3 regions of the Shigella sp. SIG6 genome follow, and region 2 is predicted to be linked to each of the others. Evidence: predicted binding sites of a transcription regulator. Region 2 holds the regulator's gene; each other region holds the start of a gene.
The links. Region 2 encodes LexA, which represses DNA repair genes until DNA is damaged. Its sites were predicted from a motif close to TNCTGTATGTACATACAGNA; they were not measured.

Region 1: the regulator LexA is predicted to act here: its motif matches at 1,995-2,014, upstream of ACUU1M_RS18025 (metal-dependent hydrolase).
Region 3: the regulator LexA is predicted to act here: its motif matches at 3,229-3,248, upstream of sulA (SOS-induced cell division inhibitor SulA).

What each region holds. Positions count from the first base shown of each region.
Region 1 covers NZ_JBQZXC010000164.1:1,513-5,913, reverse strand. The annotation lists partial or broken gene tcyP (cystine/sulfocysteine:cation symporter) at 1-1,257, opposite strand, end outside; gene ACUU1M_RS18025 (metal-dependent hydrolase) at 1,390-1,980, opposite strand; gene hxpB (hexitol phosphatase HxpB) at 2,143-2,811, opposite strand; gene ACUU1M_RS18015 (YniB family protein) at 2,958-3,494, shown strand; partial or broken gene ACUU1M_RS18010 (fructosamine kinase family protein) at 3,535-4,394, opposite strand.
Region 2 covers NZ_JBQZXC010000053.1:15,402-20,484, reverse strand. The annotation lists gene plsB (glycerol-3-phosphate 1-O-acyltransferase PlsB) at 1-2,379, opposite strand, end outside; gene dgkA (diacylglycerol kinase) at 2,550-2,918, shown strand; gene lexA (transcriptional repressor LexA) at 3,028-3,636, shown strand; partial or broken gene dinF (MATE family efflux transporter DinF) at 3,709-4,850, shown strand; gene ACUU1M_RS10960 (CsbD family protein) at 4,966-5,083, shown strand, end outside.
Region 3 covers NZ_JBQZXC010000026.1:19,225-24,307, reverse strand. The annotation lists gene ACUU1M_RS06930 (AAA family ATPase) at 1-582, opposite strand, end outside; gene matP (macrodomain Ter protein MatP) at 767-1,219, shown strand; gene ompA (porin OmpA) at 1,295-2,341, opposite strand; gene sulA (SOS-induced cell division inhibitor SulA) at 2,697-3,206, opposite strand; gene sxy (CRP-S regulon transcriptional coactivator Sxy) at 3,425-4,054, shown strand; gene yccS (YccS family putative transporter) at 4,017-5,083, opposite strand, start outside.

The DNA.
Region 1 (4,401 bases), on a different contig from region 2:
GCGGTTCAACGGAGATTAACAGCGCCACCAGGGTTACTGGCAGGCCCATCGCAGGCAGCACAATCAGTGCGGCGAAAGTTGCACCACCACCGACACCGGCAACGCCTGCGGAACTAACGGTAACAATACCGACCAGCGTCGCAATCCACATCGGGTCCAGCGGGTTAATGCCAACCGTAGGCGCAACCATCACCGCCAGCATTGCCGGATACAAACCGGCGCAGCCGTTCTGACCAATGGTTGCACCGAAAGAGGCGGCGAAACTGGCGATGGATTCAGGAACGCCCAGACGACGCGTTTGTGCTTCTACATTCAGTGGGATAGACGCAGCACTGGACGGCTGGTAAAGGCAAACGTCAGCACAGGCCATACCTTACGGAAGTACTTCAGCGGACTCACGCCATTAATGCCCAGCAGAATGCCATGCACAGCAAACATAATCAGCAGACCGAGGTAGGACGCGACAACGAAACTTCCCAGTTTGATGATGTCTTGCAAGTTAGAACCTGCAACCACTTTGGTCATTAGAGCCAGAACGCCGTAAGGGGTCAACTGCATGACAAGGCGAACCAGTTTCATCACCCAGCTTTGTAGGGTATCGATAGCGGTTAAGACGCGTTCACCTTTCGGCGCATCATCCTTCAGCAGTTTCAATGCAGCTACGCCGAGGAATGCGGCAAAAATTACCACGCTGATAATTGACGTCGGATTGGCTCCGGTAAGATCGGCAAACGGGTTTTTCGGGATAAAGGACAAGACCAGCTGCGGAACGCTCAGATCAGAGACTTTACCAACATAGTTACTTTCAATGGCGTTCAGACGTGCAGTTTCTGCACCACCCTGAACCAGACCTTCAGCCGTCAAACCAACCAGGTTGGTGACCAGCACACCGACCAGCGCCGCAATCAGCGTGGTAAACAAAAGCGTACCGATGGTCAGAAAACTGATTTTGCCTAACTGAGATGCGTTATGCAGACGGGCAACCGCGCTCAGAATAGAGGCGAAGACTAACGGCATAACGATCATTTGCAGCAGTTGAACATAGCCGTTACCAACGATGTTAAACCACTGTACAGAATCTTTAAGTACCTGGCTGTCAGAACCATAAATGGTATGCAGGGCAAGGCCAAAAACCACACCCATCACCAGACCCACCAGCACTTTTTTCGCCAGACTCCACTGTTTATGGCGGGTCTGAGCCAGCGCAAACAGCAGTACAACGAACACCACGATGTTCGCAATTAATGGAAAGTTCATCCCCGTTCTCCTGATCTTATTATTTCTATCACTGCGTAGCAGTCATAGTGTTGGCGCAAGATTAACAGAACTGTGAGCTGGCTCTTATATTCAAATGGAATTGCTTATTCCAGAAAGGTGATTTTTGCCTTTTTAGTATTCAACCTGATGCTTAATAAGCCGATGAAACTGGATCTGCAAGGTATTGATCATTTGCGATGACCAACGAACAGCGCTGTTCTCGGGTAATGAATGGGGCATCCATACCGACCAGACAAATAATGCCATGCAGATAAAACGTTCCAGTTGGTTGCCCTTTTGGGGAACCAGGATAGGCAAGCGGAAACGCCAGCGGCATGGCCAGAGCAGGGGAACACCGGCGGGTGTCAGCATATCGGCAAGTATGTGGCTCAAATAACCCAGCACCATTCCTTGTAGCGCATCAGCCGGAATGAACCAGCCTTCCGGAACCTTAAGGTAAAAGGTTGCCAGCAGCGCAAATACCGCCAGCAGACTGTGGGTAAAACCACGATGCCCAAAAGCGCGGGCGATCGGTTTTGATATCCATTTTAATCGCTGCCCAAGAAACGACTTTGGGTGATCGATGTCCGGTAACAAACACGTCAGGATTGCGGAAGGGACAATATGCCACCAGTCACCCTGTGCCAGCACGGGCGTCAGCTCGGCATTTTTGGCAAATACCGCACAAGCAATAGAAAAGAGAAGGTGACCTTCCGCCGTCATGATAAAACTCACTAAACTGTCGATACGTACAGTATAGGATTTTTATACAGTGCACGGAAGTGGTGACGGTGTAACTCTTTCTCTTAAATTGACGATTAATCCGTCAGTTGAATGCAAATTCAGATAAAGAACCAGGGGCAGCGTGATCACTGCCCCTGGTCATTAACCGAGAAGGTCTTTTGCGGTGAGTTCTGTCAGCGATGAGAGTTTGACGTTTGCTAATACAAAACGTGGATCATTTTGCGCTTCTGGCGCAGGAACGACGATGGAACGCATGCGGGCTGCTTTAGAAGCGATCATGCCATTTACCGAGTCTTCCAGCGCCACGCAGGTCAGTGGGTCAACGCTCAGTTTTGCTGCGCAGTCGAGATATACTTGCGGATGCGGCTTGCTGTAAGGCAGTTTTTCAGCCGAGGCGAGGGCATCGAAACTGTCGCGTAAGTCAAACATGGTCAACACTTTTTCCAGCATATGTAGTGGTGACGCGGAGGCCAGTCCCACCAATAAACCTTGTTCTTTGCATAACGCAACAGCTTCGCGCACGCCTGGTAATAATGGACGTGTCTCTTCAACCAGTGAAATGGCACGGGCAATAACCCGTTCTACTACTTCCTGACGGCTTGGCTCATTCCACGGTTGCCGGGCGTACCAAAGATCGACCACCATATCGATGCGTAAATCTAAGGTGTCCGGCAGCTCGTTACGACGGGAGATATCTACCCCCAGGCTTGCCATCACATCCAGTTCGGCTCGATCCCATAAAGGTTCTGAGTCGATAAGTAATCCATCCATATCAAAAATTGCAGCAAGAATCTGACGCGGGGTTGACATTACAACCTCTCCTTTAGAGCATTATGTGTAAGGTATTAAGCCGTGCTTATGATTAAGCGCCTATCATATCGCCTTTAAAGAATGGGCGAAAACAGATATCTACAGGTAAACTAAGTGAAACGACGCGTCTTAATCAAGGAGAACTCATGACGTATCAACAAGCTGGACGCATTGCTGTTTTGAAAAGGATTTTGGGTTGGGTGATTTTTATACCTGCATTGATCTCTACATTGATTTCTTTGCTGAAATTTATGAATACCCGGCAGGAAAACCAGGAAGGCATTAATGCGGTCATGCTCGACTTTGCTCATGTCATGATCGATATGATGCAGGCGAATACGCCTTTTTTGAATCTGTTCTGGTATAACTCCCCGACCCCTAATTTTAATGGTGGTGTGAACGTTATGTTCTGGGTGATTTTCATCCTGATTTTTGTCGGACTGGCGTTGCAGGATTCCGGTGCCCGGATGAGTCGCCAGGCGCGCTTCTTGCGGGAAGGTGTTGAAGATCAACTCATTCTGGAAAAAGCCAAAGGGGAAGAGGGGCTAACGCGTGAACAAATTGAGTCCCGTATTGTTGTTCCGCACCATACTATTTTCCTGCAGTTTTTCTCACTATATATCCTGCCGGTTATTTGTATTGCTGCAGGTTATGTGTTCTTTTCTCTGCTTGGGTTTATTTAATCAAAAGGCCGCACGGAGCGGCCATTATCCTCAACCCATATCATGCTGCTAATAATCTATCCAATGACTGCTGAGCAATAACCAAATGCTGACCGCCAAATAATCTTGCACGATTTAACCGCGTGTAGAGTTGGTAAACCGGTTGACGTTCAAGGAAATCGGCAGGTAGCGGGGATACTGACTGATAGCCGTCATAGATTTGTGGCGGCTGTCAGTATGCAGCGGTAACATCGCCAGGTCGCACTCTCGGTCACCCCAGTAGCAGGCAGGGTCGAAAATGTACGGGCCATCCGGACCCAGCGCGCAGTTGCCGGACCATAAATCGCCGTGCAACAGAGAAGGCTGCGGTTGATGCGAGGCCAGACGCTGCTGAATATGCTCGACGATGGCGTCGATATTGCCGAAAGCGATCCCTTTCTCTGCTGCCAGTTCCAACTGCCAGCCAATCCGTTGTTCAGCAAAAAACGTTGACCAGCGACGTTGCCAGGTGTTGGGCTGTGGAGTTGTGGAGAGCGAGTTATCAAAATCGAGGCCAAATTGTGGTTGGTCACTCCATTGATGTAAACGCGCAATTTGCTGACCAAGAATAAATGCGCTATGCGCATCCAGCGGACGAGGTGGGAGATAATCCATCACCAGAAAACTGTAGTCACGGTCAGCGCCTACTGCCCAAACCTTAGGCACGGTGACGGTTTTACTACGCGACAGTAACTCCAGTTGGTCGGCTTCGGCGGTAAAACCGGGAAGCAGTTCCCTTTCATCACATTTGACGAAAAAGTCATGTCCTGCATAGCGCAAATGCCATGCGGCATGGACTTCTCCGCCAGGCAGTTCATTACGCAGTTCGATTTCGCCTTCACCTAACTGCTCGCTCAAAAGACGACTGATTGCCTGCCACATGATGTCT
Region 2 (5,083 bases):
TGATGTAATCAACTCCGCCAGCAACTGATAAACCTTCATCGTTTCTGCTGGTTCGGCATCGCCGCTATCGCTGATATACCCTTCATCACGCAGCGTCAGCACCAGAGAACTGAACACCGCCTTGTCGAAGAACTCCGGCGCGTTGATGCCGTGCAGCACGGAGAGACGTTGCGCAACGGTGCGGCTCTCTTTCTCCAGCGTACCGCGGTTGATCGACGGGTTGGCACTCAACAACCAGAAGGTGATGGCATAACGTTGCAGCGTTTCGCGCGCGCCTGCGGCCAGCAGCTGTAGGGTGCGAGAATGCGCCGGGTTGATATGCAACTCATCATCTTGCAGGGTAATCAGCCCCTGACGTTGCATCTCATTTGCCAGCGCATCAATAACGTCCGGCAACTCGTCGCGATCCCAGCGCAGGAACAGCTCCGCTTTCAGCATTGGGTAAAGCACATTGACGTGCTCCATCAATACGTCGCGGGAGATGTGGCGATGCTGGGTGACAATTGCCGCCATCAGCGAAGGCAGCACCAACATATGCGCAATGTTGTTGCGATAGTAGGTCATCAGCACCGCTTGCTCGCGTGGCAGAATGATGATGTCGCCGATAGTGTCTTTCTCGACTTCAAACTTGTTCATTTGCAGCGCGTGATCGATAAGCTCGCTGGCGCTGGCTGAAGGAACGGTAGAGTCCGTGGAGTAAGGTACGTTGCGCATCAGATCCAGGTAGCAGTTGAGTTGCTCGGTTAACTGCTCGCGGGTGAGTGAGCGCTGACGTGATGCCAGTAGCGCAGTACAGCACAGGTTCATGGCGTTTGCCGCGCCTGCGTTGTTAATGCGTACCATCAGATCGGCAGCAATATTATTGACCGTCGGCGTTAACCAGGCCGGACGCACCGCTTCGATGGGATCGATAGATTCACGCCAGTCTGGTACGTGCTGGTTAAGGTAGGTCATCAACGGCATTGGTTCACCGAAGTTGACGTAACCCTGACCGAGATTACGCAGCTTGCTTAAACCGCGAAGCATCTGCGGCAGGCTCTCTTTCTCTTTCGTCGCGCCGCGCAGTTCTTTGGCGTAAGTACCCACTTCCATGACGTGCTCATAACCGATATAGATCGGAATCAGCGTAATCGGACGCGTGCCGCCACGCAGCATCGCCTGAATGGTCATCGACAGCGTACCGGTTTTCGGATCCAGCAAACGCCCCGTGCGGGAACGACCGCCTTCCACGAAGTACTCGACGGAATAACCACGGCTGAACAGTTCGCCGAGATACTCACGGAAAACGGTGGAATAAAGTTTATTGCCTTTAAAAGTACGGCGAATAAAGAACGCCCCCAGACGGCGGAAAATCGGCCCGGCCGGCCAGAAGTTCAGGTTGATCCCGGCGGCGATATGCGGCGGCACCAGCCCCTGGTGGTACAGCACGTAAGAAAGTAGCAGGTAGTCCATGTGACTGCGGTGGCAAGGCACATACACCAGCTCATGACCGTCGTGGGCCAGCTGGCGAACGCGCTCGGCGTTATGGACGTTGATGCCCTGATAAAATCGGTTCCAGGTGAAGCCCAGAATGCGGTCAGTCAGGCGGATCATCTCGTAAGAGAAATTCGCCGCAATCTCTTCCATCAGCGCAATCGCGTTCTGCTGCGCTTTTTCATGGGAGATTTTTTTGCTGCGCGCTTCATCTTCTACCGCTTTGGCAATGGCGCGGGAGGCGAGCAGCTTATTAAACAGATCCTGACGAGCAGGCAGACGTGGGCCTACGGCAGCCAGACGTTGACGGGCAAAGTGCATACGCGCCACGCGCGCCAGTTTCTGAGCGATAGTTTTATCCGTGCCGTGTTCATCCGCCATACGGCGCAGCGACACTGACGGCGAGAAACGCACAAAACTGTCGCGACCGAGCCACAGTACAGCGAAAAATTTCTGTACGCCGTTAAGCATACGCAGCGGCGGGTTCACTTCGCCTTTTTCACGCCCCGGCGCGCGACCAAACATCACCGATACTGGCACCATCTGCACATCCAGATTTGGGTTGCTACGGTGCAAATCGAGATAGTCGTGGAAAAGCTTAATAGACTCTTCTTTCGGCGTGTAATAGGTGAATACACGCGGCCCGCCGTGAATGAACACATAGCGCGGCAGTAGCGTGCCGTCGATTTCCAGCGGCTCTAACGGGTCAGGCAAATCATGTGCCAGACACTGGGCGCGCAACGTCAGCAAATCTGCTTTCGAGTTGTACGGTAAAACGTACATAATTGGACGAGAGGTATCCAGCCCCAGTTCCGGGGCAGGATCTGCCGGAATAGACTTGCTTTTTACCAGGATGCTTAATGGTAAATTCAGTAATTTGTAGTAAATTCGTGGCCAGCCGGACATAAACGATGTAAAGCCTCTGGTTAATAATGCAAATGCGCGGCAAGGATAGCAGAAAGTCATGGGAAATTCTGTGGTATCCGCTCATGTTTCGCGCGGCGTTACGCAAACCCGAATCATCGGATTTAACGGTACACTGATATTGACGCTCATAATGTAAAAAGGTTCTTTCAATGGCCAATAATACCACTGGATTCACCCGAATTATCAAAGCTGCTGGCTATTCCTGGAAAGGTTTACGCGCTGCATGGATCAACGAAGCGGCATTCCGTCAGGAAGGCGTAGCGGTATTGTTGGCGGTGGTCATCGCCTGCTGGCTGGATGTGGACGCAATTACCCGCGTGCTGCTTATCAGCTCCGTGATGCTGGTGATGATTGTGGAAATCCTCAATAGCGCCATCGAAGCAGTGGTTGACCGAATTGGCTCTGAATACCATGAGCTTTCCGGACGCGCAAAAGATATGGGATCCGCCGCGGTGCTGATTGCCATTATCGTCGCCGTGATTACCTGGTGCATCCTGTTATGGTCGCATTTTGGATAACCCTTCCAGATTTCGATAAATCTCTGGTTTATTGTGCAGTTTATGGTTCCAAAATCGCCTTTTGCTGTATATACTCACAGCATAACTGTATATACACCCAGGGGGCGGAATGAAAGCGTTAACGGCCAGGCAACAAGAGGTGTTTGATCTCATCCGTGATCACATCAGCCAGACAGGTATGCCGCCGACGCGTGCGGAAATCGCGCAGCGTTTGGGGTTCCGTTCCCCAAACGCGGCTGAAGAACATCTGAAGGCGCTGGCACGCAAAGGCGTTATTGAAATTGTTTCCGGCGCATCACGCGGGATTCGTCTGTTGCAGGAAGAGGAAGAAGGGTTGCCGCTGGTAGGTCGTGTGGCTGCCGGTGAACCGCTTCTGGCGCAACAGCATATTGAAGGTCATTATCAGGTCGATCCTTCCTTGTTCAAGCCGAATGCTGATTTCCTGCTGCGCGTCAGCGGGATGTCGATGAAAGATATCGGCATTATGGATGGCGACTTGCTGGCAGTGCATAAAACTCAGGATGTACGTAACGGTCAGGTCGTTGTCGCACGTATTGATGACGAAGTTACCGTTAAGCGCCTGAAAAAACAGGGCAATAAAGTCGAACTGTTGCCAGAAAATAGCGAGTTTAAACCAATTGTCGTTGACCTTCGTCAGCAGAGCTTCACCATTGAAGGGCTGGCGGTTGGGGTTATTCGCAACGGCGACTGGCTGTAACATATCTCTGAGACCGCGATGCCGCCTGGCGTCGCGGTTTGTTTTTCATCTCTCTTCATCAGGCTTGTCTGCATGGCATTCCTCACTTCATCTGATAAAGCACTCTGGCATCTCGCCTTACCCATGATTTTCTCCAATATCACCGTTCCGTTGCTGGGACTGGTCGATACGGCGGTAATTGGTCATCTTGATAGTCCGGTTTATTTGGGCGGCGTGGCGGTTGGTGCAACGGCGACCAGCTTTCTCTTTATGCTGTTGCTGTTTTTACGCATGAGCACCACCGGGCTGACTGCGCAGGCTTATGGTGCCAAAAATCCTCAGGCATTAGCCCGTGCGCTGGTGCAACCGTTGCTGTTGGCGTTGGGGGCCGGGGCGTTAATTGCGCTGTTGCGTACGCCGATTATCGATCTGGCGCTGCATATTGTTGGCGGTAGTGAAGCGGTCCTGGAACAGGCGCGGCGCTGGCGACGGTTATTGCGGAATATGCAACATTGCTGATTGGTCTGCTAATGGTGCGTAAAATCCTCAAACTACGCGGAATTTCCGGCGAAATGCTGAAAACTGCCTGGCGAGGAAACTTCCGTCGCTTGCTGGCGCTTAACCGCGATATCATGCTGCGTTCGCTGTTGTTGCAACTCTGTTTCGGCGCGATCACCGTACTTGGTGCGCGACTGGGGAGTGACATTATCGCTGTTAACGCGGTTCTGATGACGCTACTCACCTTTACCGCCTATGCGCTTGATGGTTTTGCCTACGCGGTTGAAGCGCACTCCGGTCAGGCATACGGTGCGCGCGACGGTAGCCAGTTGCTGGATGTATGGCGGGCAGCGTGCCGCCAGTCGGGGATTGTAGCGTTACTGTTTTCGGTGGTTTATTTGCTGGCAGGGGAACACATCATTGCGTTGCTGACGTCGTTAACCCAGATTCAGCAGCTGGCTGACCGCTATCTTATCTGGCAGGTGATTTTGCCGTTGGTTGGCGTCTGGTGTTATCTGCTGGACGGCATGTTTATAGGCGCAACGCGTGCCGCCGAAATGCGTAACAGTATGGCGGTGGCCGCCGCAGGTTTTGCGCTGACGCTCCTTACGCTGCCGTGGCTGGGTAATCATGGTTTGTGGCTGGCATTAACCGTCTTTCTGGCGTTGCGCGGGCTTTCTCTGGCGGCTATCTGGCGGCGTCACTGGCGCAACGGTACCTGGTTTGCCGCAACGTGACGGTTAAAAATTCTGAATAAATTATCCTAAGCCAAATTGCTGACTACACTTAATCTCACGTTCAGAAGAAAAGTGAACGTACTCTCATTCACAACCTAACGATGAGGTCTTGATTATGAATAAAGATGAAGCCGGCGGTAACTGGAAACAGTTTAAAGGTAAAGTGAAAGAGCAATGGGGCAAACTGACCGATGATGATATGACGATCATTGAAGGTAAACGTGATCAACTGG
Region 3 (5,083 bases), on a different contig from region 2:
AGAGACGGGGAGAGGGCGCGACTCATCAAACGCAACCCAGTCAAAACGCTCGCGGTTAACGATATTTTTCAGCCGCATCCACAGCAGAGGTTGCGCCAGCAGTGTACGCAAAGAGATGATGAGAATACCGCCATTTGCCTGATGCACCAGACCAGGCTGCAGGGTAATGTCGCCATTAAACTGGCGCAGGCAGCCAAAGAGTTGCTCCGCTTCTACCCAGTCGGCAGCGACAACTTGCGTTAAAGTCGCAAAATTATCATCTGCACTCACTGCGTGACGTAAGCGGATGGAGTGGCCGGAAACCTCATAGTGATCGCCCACCAGTTGGCCTGCATCGCTTTGTAGCGTACGCGCGGCATCGGTAATAAGATTCAGATACTCAGACTCTTCCGGGGCCTTAGCCAGCATAAAAGAGGAGGATGCTCGCGTATGCAGCAACTGCTCCAGCGCAAATTGCAGTCGCGGTTGAGTATCACTGAATAAAGGATCGTTTTCGTCAATCAAATGTGGCTGAGCAAATATTTCCTGATAGCTATCGGTATCAGGAACCAGGTCACGCCATGCAAGTTTCGTAATGGTCAAAGTTGATGTTTTTTAGTCTGTTGTCAAAGCCGCGATTATACCGTAACCGGCACTACAGCACACGTAGAAAGCACCGACAATACTCCTGGCTGGGCGTTAAAGCTCACAGGATGGAGATTCTTTTCTTCACTGGCCTAAAAAGCTGATATTCTGTAAAGAGTTACACGGTAACATTGAGATCGCTATGAAATATCAACAACTTGAAAATCTTGAAAGCGGTTGGAAATGGAAGTATCTGGTGAAGAAGCATCGCGAAGGGGAGTTAATTACCCGTTACATAGAAGCCAGTGCCGCCCAGGAAGCCGTCGATGTGTTGCTCTCGCTCGAAAATGAACCCGTGCTGGTAAATGGCTGGATTGACAAGCATATGAATCCGGAACTGGTCAATCGCATGAAGCAGACCATTCGGGCCAGACGGAAGCGCCATTTTAATGCGGAACACCAGCATACGCGCAAAAAATCGATCGATCTGGAATTTATTGTCTGGCAACGTCTGGCTGGTCTTGCACAGCGTCGCGGTAAAACGCTTTCTGAAACGATTGTTCAGCTGATTGAAGATGCGGAAAACAAAGAGAAATACGCGAATAAAATGTCTTCTCTGAAGCAGGATCTGCAGGCATTGCTGGGTAAGGAATAACTGACGAAAGTCAGTTCAATTTACTAAAGGCAAAAAAAACCCCGCAGCAGCGGGGTTTTTCTACCAGACGATAACTTAAGCCTGCGGCTGAGTTACAACGTCTTTGATACCTTTAACTTCGATCTCTACGCGACGATCCGGAGCCAGGCAGTCGATCAGTGCAGCACGCTGTTTCACGTTGTCACAGGTGTTGCCAGTAACCGGGTTGGATTCGCCCATACCACGTGCGGAGATCTTGTCTGCCGGGATACCTTTGGAGATCAGGTAATCAACAACAGACTGAGCACGGCGCTCGGACAGACCCTGGTTGTAAGCGTCAGAACCGATGCGGTCAGTGTAACCCAGAACAACTACGGAACCGTCTTTCGGATCCAGGTTGCTCAGCTGGCTGTACAGCTGATCCAGAGCAGCCTGACCTTCCGGTTTCAGGGTTGCTTTGTTGAAGTTGAACAGAACGTCAGACTTCAGAGTGAAGTGCTTGGTCTGTACTTCCGGTGCCGGAGCTGGAGCAACTACCGGAGCTGCTTCGCCCTGACCGAAACGGTAGGAAACACCCAAGCTCAGCAGACCGTTGTCCGGACGAGTACCGATGGTGTTTGCGTCACCGATGTTGTTGGTCCACTGGTATTCCAGACGGGTAGCGATTTCAGGAGTGATCGCGTACTCAACACCACCTGCGAAAACCGGAGAAACGCCAGTGTCGTGGTCTTTAAAGGATGCGCCACCAGGTACGTTAGCCTTGGTGTCTGCACGCCATACCATACCACCCAGACGAGTGTAGATGTCCAGATCGTCAGTGATTGGGTAACCCAGTTTAGCGGTCAGCTGAACGCCCTGAGCTTTGTATGCGCCGTTGATGTTGTCGCCTTTGTACGGCATACGACCTAACCAGTCGTAACCCATTTCAAAACCAACATACGGGTTAACCTGGTAACCACCAAAAGCACCTGCACCCAGTTGGTTTTCGTGGGTCGGACCATTGTTAGGAATAAAACCAGTGTCATGGTACTGGGACCAGCCCAGTTTAGCACCAGTGTACCAGGTGTTATCTTTCGGAGCGGCCTGCGCTACGGTAGCGAAACCAGCCAGTGCCACTGCAATCGCGATAGCTGTCTTTTTCATTTTTTGCGCCTCGTTATCATCCAAAATACGCCATGAATATCTCCAACGAGATAACACGGTTAAATCCTTCACCGGGGGATCTGCTCAATATTAACTCTACCGATATCTTCGGCTTATGCCGAGCACCCCTAGCGATGTAAAGTCTACAACGTAGTTGAAAACTTACAAGTGTGAACTCCGTCAGGCATATGAAAAAAAAGTCTTGTATAAGGTATGTTTAATCTTTTTGTCAGCGACAATTTACAGAAAAAAAACGCGGAAACCGCTTCAGACAAGCCTTCGCAAGGAAAATTAGTCACGACTGAAAGCATTGGCTGGGCGACAAAAAAAGTTCCAGGATTAATCCTAAATTTACTTAATGATACAAATTAGAGTGAATTTTTAGCCCGGAAAGTTGTCTCGTTGTGTGAGAGGATGCGCTTACCGGACGCATAATAAACCCCATAGCGTTACCTTCATTTGCCGCATCAACAAGTTCAGCATGCTCTTCTTCAGTCAAATCATCTGTCAACCAACCGATCACCACACTGTAATTGCCCGTGCGTAAAGCGCGAACCATTGACTCCACTGTGTGGCAAGGGGAGAGCTGGCTAATCTGCATTACTTTCGTTAAGGGTAGCCCAGATGCCTGAACCCATTCCCGACTCAGTTTTTGTTGCGGTGTTAACCAGAGTTGCCAGCGCGATTGCTGACCGAGTTGCTGTAACAATGGCAACAGTAGAAGTTGCGTCATCATGGGCTGATCTTCGCGATAGACAACTTCACTGATAAGCCCGGCTGTAGTGTTTTCCGTAGAGACACGCGCAATTTTACTTGCTGCGGATGAGAACGACGAAGAACGATGTGCATAGCCTGAAGTGTACATAATCAATCCAGCCCCTGTGAGTTACTGTATGGATGTGCAGTACATCCAGTGACAACAAAGATCAACCCTATTTTCGGAAAGAGCCTCGCAAATTTTGTCGTTGGTGACGGGAAAACATAAATTAATCTTGCCCCTTAAGAATAAGTTGCCTATTTTCGTAGTTAACGGATCCGTTAATGTGAATCATTCTTTTATGTTATGATTTTAAAAGGAATTTTATGAAAAGCCTCTCCTATAAGCGGATCTATAAATCACAAGAATACCTGGCAACGTTGGGCACAATTGAATACCGATCATTGTTTGGCAGTTACAGCCTGACCGTTGACGACACGGTGTTTGCGATGGTTTCTGATGGTGAGTTGTATCTTCGGGCTTGTGAGCAAAGTGCACAGTACTGTGTAAAACATCCGCCTGTCTGGCTGACATATAAAAAGTGTGGCCGATCCGTTACCCTCAATTACTATCGGGTTGATGAAAGTCTATGGCGAAATCAACTGAAGCTGGTGCGTCTGTCGAAATATTCTCTCGATGCAGCGCTGAAAGAGAAAAGCACGCGCAATACCCGGGAAAGACTGAAAGATTTGCCCAATATGTCTTTTCATCTGGAAGCGATTCTCGGGGAGGTGGGGATTAAGGATGTACGGGCGTTACGTATACTTGGGGCAAAAATGTGTTGGTTGCGACTGCGGCAGCAAAACAGTCTGGTGACAGAAAAGATTCTGTTTATGCTTGAAGGTGCCATTATCGGCATTCATGAAGCTGCGCTCCCGGTGGCACGCCGCCAGGAGCTTGCAGAATGGGCTGACTCTCTTACGCCGAAACAGGAGTTTCCTGCGGAGCTTGAGTAATCTGGCGTTGCAGACGACCAATCTCTGGCAGTAATGCAATCAATAACCCAACTTGTTGTACGACCAGAGGTTCTTTGCTATCTGCCCGTGGTTCAAGTTGCTGCATCCGCTGTTTCAGGCCAGCTAATGCCTGATTGACGCGTTCTTCATCAGCAGGTTGATGATGTAACGCGTCATCAACATAGCAAACTGCGTCATCAAGAAACGCCAGAATTTCAGGATTAGTTAACTGCTCCCGGTGAGCACCGAGGGCTGAGATATAGCTGGTAAACGTATGGTTAAGGCACAGCAAGCGAAACGCGGCTTCGCGAATTTGCGGGGTAACGTTCGGTTCGCTGGACATATTTGATACCACCGACGCCAGTTCAGCATCACGGTTGTGTGCATCGCGGCGGGCAATACGATACGCCAGACGGTTATCACGCCCCTGATGGTATTGCTCCAGTATGGCATCGAGATAGCGACAGTTGGCCTCTGTGGCGCGTTCGAGCATTCGCGGCAGATTGCGAAACTTCCAGTCAGGCCAGATGTAGCTCACTGCCGCCCACGCAATGGCACAACCAATCAGCGTATCGATTACGCGAGGTAACGCTACTTCAAAACCTTCACCCAGTAAGTTAAAACACAGTAGCGCCAAAAGTGTGATGAACATCGTTGCATGAGCGTATTGCACGTTACGGAAGGCAAAAAAGAGCACGCCGGTAATAACCAGCAGCACCAGCTGCCCTTCCAGTGATGGCACAAACCACAGCACAGGAATGCCAATCGCGATACCTACCAGCGTACCAATAATCCTTAACTTCAGGCGGTGGCGCGTGGCGTTATAGTTTGGCTGGCAGACAAACAAACTTGTCAGCAAGATCCAATACCCGTGATGCATTCCGGTTATTTGAATGATGGCGTAGCCGAAGCACAACACCAGCGACATTCTTACCGCATGACGGAAGAGGGCGGATTCCGGCGTGAAGTGACGGCTAAGACGCAGCCAGATATCACTCAATCCGTGCGGGCTGTCATCAGCGAGCTCAT